Saccharibacillus brassicae: one gene and its partner. The protein of the gene in region 1 interacts with the protein of each later gene in a pairwise test. Links are inferred from orthologs where the notes say so. Each region holds a gene or a part of one and is shown in the gene's direction. Other genes may lie near its edges. The genes, in order: ndk and FFV09_RS16655.

Evidence for each region.
Region 2: the proteins of ndk (region 1) and FFV09_RS16655 interact in binary tests that used the Escherichia coli proteins (3 or more experiments, as listed by UniProt). The link is inferred for Saccharibacillus brassicae from one-to-one orthologs.

The regions. Positions count from the first base shown.
Region 1 is NZ_CP041217.1:188,976-192,257, reverse strand. What follows is about bases 321-3,282. They hold ndk (nucleoside-diphosphate kinase), read left to right. Parts: upstream 321-1,560; coding sequence 1,561-2,004; downstream 2,005-3,282. Other genes in these bases: aroC (chorismate synthase), read left to right, coding at 3,027-3,282; FFV09_RS00735 (CheR family methyltransferase), read left to right, coding at 1,995-2,822; FFV09_RS00745 (polyprenyl synthetase family protein), read left to right, coding at 434-1,408; FFV09_RS00750 (menaquinone biosynthetic enzyme MqnA/MqnD family protein), read left to right, coding at 321-437. Also shown: more of FFV09_RS00750, read left to right, coding at 1-320. UniProt on the Escherichia coli protein: Major role in the synthesis of nucleoside triphosphates other than ATP. The ATP gamma phosphate is transferred to the NDP beta phosphate via a ping-pong mechanism, using a phosphorylated active-site intermediate.
Region 2 is NZ_CP041217.1:4,026,266-4,029,444, forward strand. What follows is about bases 281-3,139. They hold FFV09_RS16655 (5-formyltetrahydrofolate cyclo-ligase), read left to right. Parts: upstream 281-1,342; coding sequence 1,343-1,936; downstream 1,937-3,139. Other genes in these bases: FFV09_RS16650 (ABC transporter ATP-binding protein), read right to left, coding at 281-1,042; FFV09_RS16660 (MogA/MoaB family molybdenum cofactor biosynthesis protein), read left to right, coding at 2,006-2,491; groES (co-chaperone GroES), read left to right, coding at 2,675-2,956; groL (chaperonin GroEL), read left to right, coding at 3,054-3,139. Also shown: more of FFV09_RS16650, read right to left, coding at 1-280; more of groL, read left to right, coding at 3,140-3,179. UniProt on the Escherichia coli protein: Involved in the removal of 5-formyltetrahydrofolate.

The DNA.
Region 1 (3,282 bases):
ATGCCGACGTCGCGCTGCTGATCGGCGACCACGCGATTCGGGCCGATTGGGACAACGCCGGCTACACGGTGACCGATCTCGGCGCGGAATGGAAAAACTGGACCGGCAAAAGTATGACTTTCGCGGTCTGGACCGTCTCCAAAGCGGCGGCCGGGCGCAATCCGGAACGTATCGGCGAACTGGCCGACGCTTTGGCCGACAGCAAGCGCCGGAGCCTGGCCGACGTGCGGCCGGTCGCGGAAAAAGCGCAGGCCGAACTCGGCGGGGAACTGGCTTACTGGCAGGGATATTTCGAAAATTTGCGTTACGACTTGACCCGGGAACGGCTGGAAGGTCTCGACCTTTACTTCCGTTACGCCCGGGAGATGGGACTGCTGCCGCAGGAAGCGCATATTGAAATTTGGACCGACAATACGCGGATACGGGTGAACGAATGAAACGAATGGAAATCTTCGGAACGTTAAAAAAAGATATGGACGCCGTGGAACGCTCGCTCTACGCCTGCATCGAAGTGGAGAACGAAGCGCTCGGGGAAGCGGCCATGCATCTGCTGAAAGCGGGCGGCAAGCGCCTGCGTCCGGCGTTCGTGCTGCTGAGCGGCAAGTTCGGCACGTATGAGCTGGATCGGTTGAAGCTGGTCGCCGTCCCGCTGGAACTTATCCATATGGCTTCGCTCGTGCACGACGACGTGATCGACAACGCGCAGACGCGCCGCGGCCAACTGACGGTCAAAGCGAAATGGGACAACCGGATCGCGATGTATACGGGCGATTATATTTACGCCAAGGCGCTGGAGATGGTCGCGGGACTGGAAGATCCGCGGATTCACCGGATTCTCGCCAAAGCGATGGTCGAGATGTCGATCGGCGAAATGGAACAGATCCGGGACTTTTTCAATTCGGGTCAGAGCATCCGCCGGTACCTGCTGCGCATTCGCCGCAAAACGGCGCTGCTGATCGCGGTCAGCTGCCAACTGGGCGCTCTTGCCGCCGGCGCTTCGACGGAAGTCGCGCGCGAGCTGTACAATTACGGCTATAACGTCGGCATGGCGTTCCAGATCCGGGACGATCTGCTCGATCTGTGCGGAACGGAGAAGCAGATCGGCAAGCCGCCGGGCAGCGATATCCGCCAGGGCAACATCACCATTCCGGTGCTGTACGCGCTGCAGGAAGACCGGCTGCGCGATCCGCTGCTGGGCGAGATCGGCCGGATTCACGAAGCGAACGGCCGCACGGACGTGAACGCCGCCGTGGCCATGATTACCGGCAGCGAAGGCATCGCGCGCGCCGAGGAACTGGCCGACCGCTATACGCAAAAAGCGCTGCAGGCGCTCGACCGGCTGCCCGATATCCGGGCGCGCCGCCATCTGCGCGATATCGCGCATTTTGTGTCGAGACGCACGTATTGAACCATTTTCATACCGGCACGGCGAAGGGAGATTCCGACGAATCTCCCTTTTTTCGCAGGCTCAGGCAGGAATTTGGGTGTAAAACGTTTAACTCTATAAAAAGCAAGCGTCTCAGCCGATAATAAATCATATGCCGAAAGTGGGAGATTGCGATGGAACGCACTTTTTTGATGGTCAAACCCGATGGAGTACAACGCGGACTGGTCGGACGGATCGTAAGCCGATTCGAAGACAAAGGATTCAAGCTGGTGGCGGGGAAATTCATGCACATATCCGAGGAACAGGCCAAGCGTCATTACGCCGAGCACGAAGGCAAGCCGTTTTTCGGAAAATTGGTTGAATTCATCACGTCCGGTCCGGTGTTCGCAATGGTATGGGAAGGCGACGACGTAATCGCGCTGGCCCGGATCGCCATGGGCAAGACCCAAGTCACGGAAGCGCTGCCGGGCACGATTCGCGGGGATTTTGCGGCGCATACGCCGTTTAACCTGATTCACGGATCGGACGGTCCTGACAGCGCCAAGCGCGAGATCGCCAATTTCTTCACAGAAGCGGAACAGCTCGATTATGACAAGGCGGTGGCGCGATGGATCTGATCAGAAGCGGAGCGGGGCGCGAAGAAGTATCTGCCCCGGGAAGCGACCCGGACTACAGCGGGTTTATCAAAAGCATAAATGCAAGCACGGGAATCGACCTGTCCCAATACAAGGAAGCGCAGATGAAACGTCGCCTGACGACGCTGCGCACCAAGCACGGCTACAGCACGTTCGCCCAGTTTTTCGAAGCGATGAAAAAGGACAAAAACCTGTTCTTCGAATTCCTCGACCGGATGACGATCAACGTGTCGGAATTTTGGCGCAACCCGAACCGTTGGGAAGTGCTGCGCGACACGATCATTCCGGAACTGCGCGCAGGCGGCAAAAAAGGGCTCAAAGTATGGAGCGCGGCCTGCTCGACCGGCGAAGAACCGTATACGCTGGCGATGATTCTCGACGGGCACGGCATTCTCGGCGATTCCAAGCTGAACGCGGCCGATCTCGACGAAGGCGCACTGGCCAAAGCCAAGCAGGGCCAATATCTGGAACGCTCGCTGAAGGACGTTCCTCCCAAAGTGGCGGAAAAGTATTTCAAAGCGGAAGGCCTCATGTACAAAGTCGACGACAAGCTCAAGCGGGCGGTCAATTTCCACAAAGCGAACCTGCTGACGGACAAGTTCGACGACGGTTACGACCTGATCGTCTGCCGAAACGTCATGATCTACTTTACGGAAGAAGCCAAAGCGACGCTGTACCACAAATTTGCGTCCAGTCTGCGCAAAGGCGGCGTATTGTTCGTAGGCAGCACCGAGCAGATCTTCTCGCCGGGGCAGTACGGACTTGAACCGTGCGACACGTTTTTCTACAAAAAAATCTAACCGTTCCCCGTGTTCCGGGGTTCGCCCGAAGTCGCTTCGTTCCCGCCCAACCGCGGAACGGAGCGGCTTTTTCGGCTTGAACGGACAGGAGTCTGACGCAAAAGGTAAAGGTCTTGGACAAGTAGCGGGCAGATGTTATAATGGGCGAAGACATTTAAGGATTTTAGCCGTTTACAGTTTAAAAGTTTAAAGGGGGAACGCATCATGAGTTTACGTTACTTGACCGCCGGGGAGACCCACGGACCGCAGCTGACCGCGATCGTCGAGGGGATGCCGAGCAATCTGCGGATTGATTTCGAGGCTTTGAACTTCCAACTGCTGCGCAGACAAAAAGGATACGGCCGAGGCCGCCGCATGCAAATCGAGCAGGATCAGGCGGACATCGTAGGCGGCGTTCGCCACGGACAAACGACAGGCGCGCCGATCGCGCTGGTCGTCGTCAACAACGACTGGAAGCATT
Region 2 (3,179 bases), 3.8 Mb from region 1 along the record:
GGAACAGCTTGTCGCCGTCGTCATAGGACGCGGACAAGCCGTCCACGTGCAGCACGTCCTTGCCGGACGAATATGCCGATTGGAACGAGAAGTTGGCGCGTTTGAGATCGCCGGCCGGCCGGTCGAGCCGATCCATTTTTTCCAGCGCTTTGCGCCGGCTCTGGGCCCGCTTCGTCGTGGAAGCGCGGACGATGTTTTGCTGAATGAAAGTTTCCATCTTCGCGATCTCGCCCTGCTGCTTCTCGAACTGCTTGAGGTCCGCTTCGTACTCGGCCGCTTTGAGCTCGGTATACCGGCTGTAGTTGCCCGTATAGCGGCGCGCCCGGTGGCGTTCGATCTCCACGATCGCCGTGACCGTCTTGTCGAGGAAATAGCGGTCGTGGGATACGATCAGCAGGCCGCCGTCGTACCCGCGCAAATAATCTTCGAGCCAGGTGAGCGTCTCGATGTCCAAATGGTTGGTCGGTTCGTCGAGCATGAGCAGGTCGGGTCCGCGCAGCAGCATTTTCGCCAGCGCGAGCCGGGTCCGCTGTCCGCCGCTGAGCGTCGAGACGATCGTCGAAGGATCGAAATCGCCGAAGCCCATCCCGTGCAGCACGCTGCGGATCTTCGTGCCGATCTCGTAGCCGCCGTGGTCGCGGAACCAGTCCGAACGCATGGCGTAGCGGTTCAGCAGATCCTGGTACGCTTTGTCCTGCTCGGAGTGCGAAGAGCCTTCGGTGATCGCAAGCTCCATCTCGCGGATTTCCCGCTCGGCTTCCAGCAGGTCGGCGAACACGTCCAGCATCTCTTCCTGGATCGTGCGATCCGACTGCAGCCCGCTGTTCTGGGCCAGGTAGCCGATGGTTGTTTCTTTGTTTTTGAAAATCTGGCCTTCTTCATGAGACATTTCGCCCGCCAAAATTTTGAGCAGCGTCGATTTGCCCGCGCCGTTGACACCGACGAGGCCGATGCGCTCGCGCTCCAGTATTTGAAACGTAATGCCTTCCAGAATGCTCTGGACGCCGTATCTTTTTGCGATTCCCGTTGCTTGCAGCAGCATAATTCGAAGTCCTCCGCGCTTATCAAATTGGTCTTTTGTGATTTCATTTTACCGTAGAAAGGTGAAAAAACCAAAGAGGACATGCGCAAACGGTTCGCGGGCGCGGCGCGGCCGGAAAATTGGCGGCGATCGGGGCGCGAAAGTTTTTTGGGGAAAAAGCCTCCGGGGGCTTCGCAGAGCCTCTACAGCGGTGGTTATTTGCGCAAAACAATGATAAACTTGAGCATGTGAGAACAAAAAAGAGAACAGAAGAGAATACGGGAGGCGAGCGGCATCGAACCTTTACCGGACAAGACGGAGCTGCGGCTTCGAATGGAACGGGTGAGAGCGGAGCTGCCCGAATCGCTGCGCCTTGAGGCTTCTTCCGTCGTTTGCGAATATGCCGCCGATCGGCTGGACGCCCTGCGCGAGCGCAAAGGGGCTCCTCTGGTCGTGCTCGGCTACCTGCCTTACCGCGGAGAACTGGATATCCGTCCGCTGCTGGAGACATGCCGCGGATGCGGGGATACGGTGCTTGCGCCGCGCATCGAGCGGGGAACGCGCCGCATGCGGCTGCTGGAACTCAAGAGCGCGGCAGACGAGGCGTCCGGCAGCTGGGGCATTCCCGAGCCGAAGGAGCATCTGCCCGAATGGCCGGAAGACCGGCTCGGCAGCATCGACGTGATGTTTGTGCCGGGCTTGGCTTTTGACTTCAAGGGCGGGCGCGTCGGTTACGGAGGCGGGTTTTACGACCGGCTGATGGAGCGTTTCGAAGCCTGCGGCGCAAGCCCGGGCATTTGGGCGCTGTCTTTTGCCGAGCAGACGGTGGAGGAAGTGCCGATGGAACCGCACGATTTCCGGATAGAACTTCTGATCGTGCCGTCGGGCATGAACAGTACGCAGGACCTGGTCTGACGGCAGCGGCTTCGGTCGTATAGATAGGAACGGACGCAAGAAGAGCGATGGATGAGAAGAGGTGACCCCATGCTGTGGAAAGTGGCAATTTTGACGGCCAGCGATAAGGGAGCACGAGGCGAGCGTGAGGACACGAGCGCGCAGGTGATCCGGGAGTTGGTGGAGGAAGAAGTAGGCGGCGAAATTATCGAATACCGGATCGTGCCGGACGAGTCGGACGAGATCGTGGCGGCATTGATCGAAATGACGGACTATTTCCAGGCGGATCTCGTGCTGACGACCGGAGGCACCGAGCTTGCGAACCGCGACGTGACGCCGGAGGCGACGAAGCGGGTCATCGAGCGGGAAGTGCCGGGCATGGCCGAAGCGATGCGGATGAACGTGATGCACAAGAACCGGGCGGCGATGCTGTTCCGCGGCATCTGCGGCATTCGCGGCCGTTCGCTGATCGTCAATCTGCCCGGCACGCCAAAAGGCGTGCACGAGAACCTGGCGGCCATCATGGACCAACTGCCGGAAGCGCTGCTGATGGTGACGGGGCAGTACCGGCAGTAATCCCGGGCACGCAACAAGAAGGACGGCCCCAGGCATGCGGGGTGTCTTTTTTTGTGCGGGGGGGACTTGAAATTTTGCGGCGAGACTAGTAATATAAGACTTGGCTGTTAGCACTAGGCGTTGTCGAGTGCTAACGAAGAAGATTCAACACTTCAATTAACCTTTACAAGGAGGCTATTTTTCATGATCAAACCGTTAGGTGAACGCGTACTCGTAGAAGCGATCCAGCAGGAGGAAACGACTTCGTTCGGTATCGTGCTTCCGGATGCTTCGAAAGAAAAGCCGCAGGAAGGTAAAGTCGTTGCCGTAGGCAGCGGAACCCTCAAAGACGGCGTTCGTACTCCGCTCGAAGTGAAAGAAGGCGACGTGGTACTGTTCTCCAAATATGCCGGCACCGAAGTGAAATACGAAGGCAAAGAATACCTGATTATGAAAGAAAGCGACATCCACGCCATCCTGGCGTAAATGTCCCCTTACACATACGTTTTTTGAACGAAAGTGATTGAATGCAGCGTCTTGAACGCAGCATCGCAATTCCATATCCCAGGGAGGTTATTCGACCATGGCTAAAGAGATTCTGTTCGGAGAAGAAGCCCGTCGCTCGATGCTTCGCGGCGTAGATGCACTTGCAAATGCGGTAAAAGTAACGCTCGGTCCAAAAGGACGCAACGTGGTGCTGGAGAAAAAA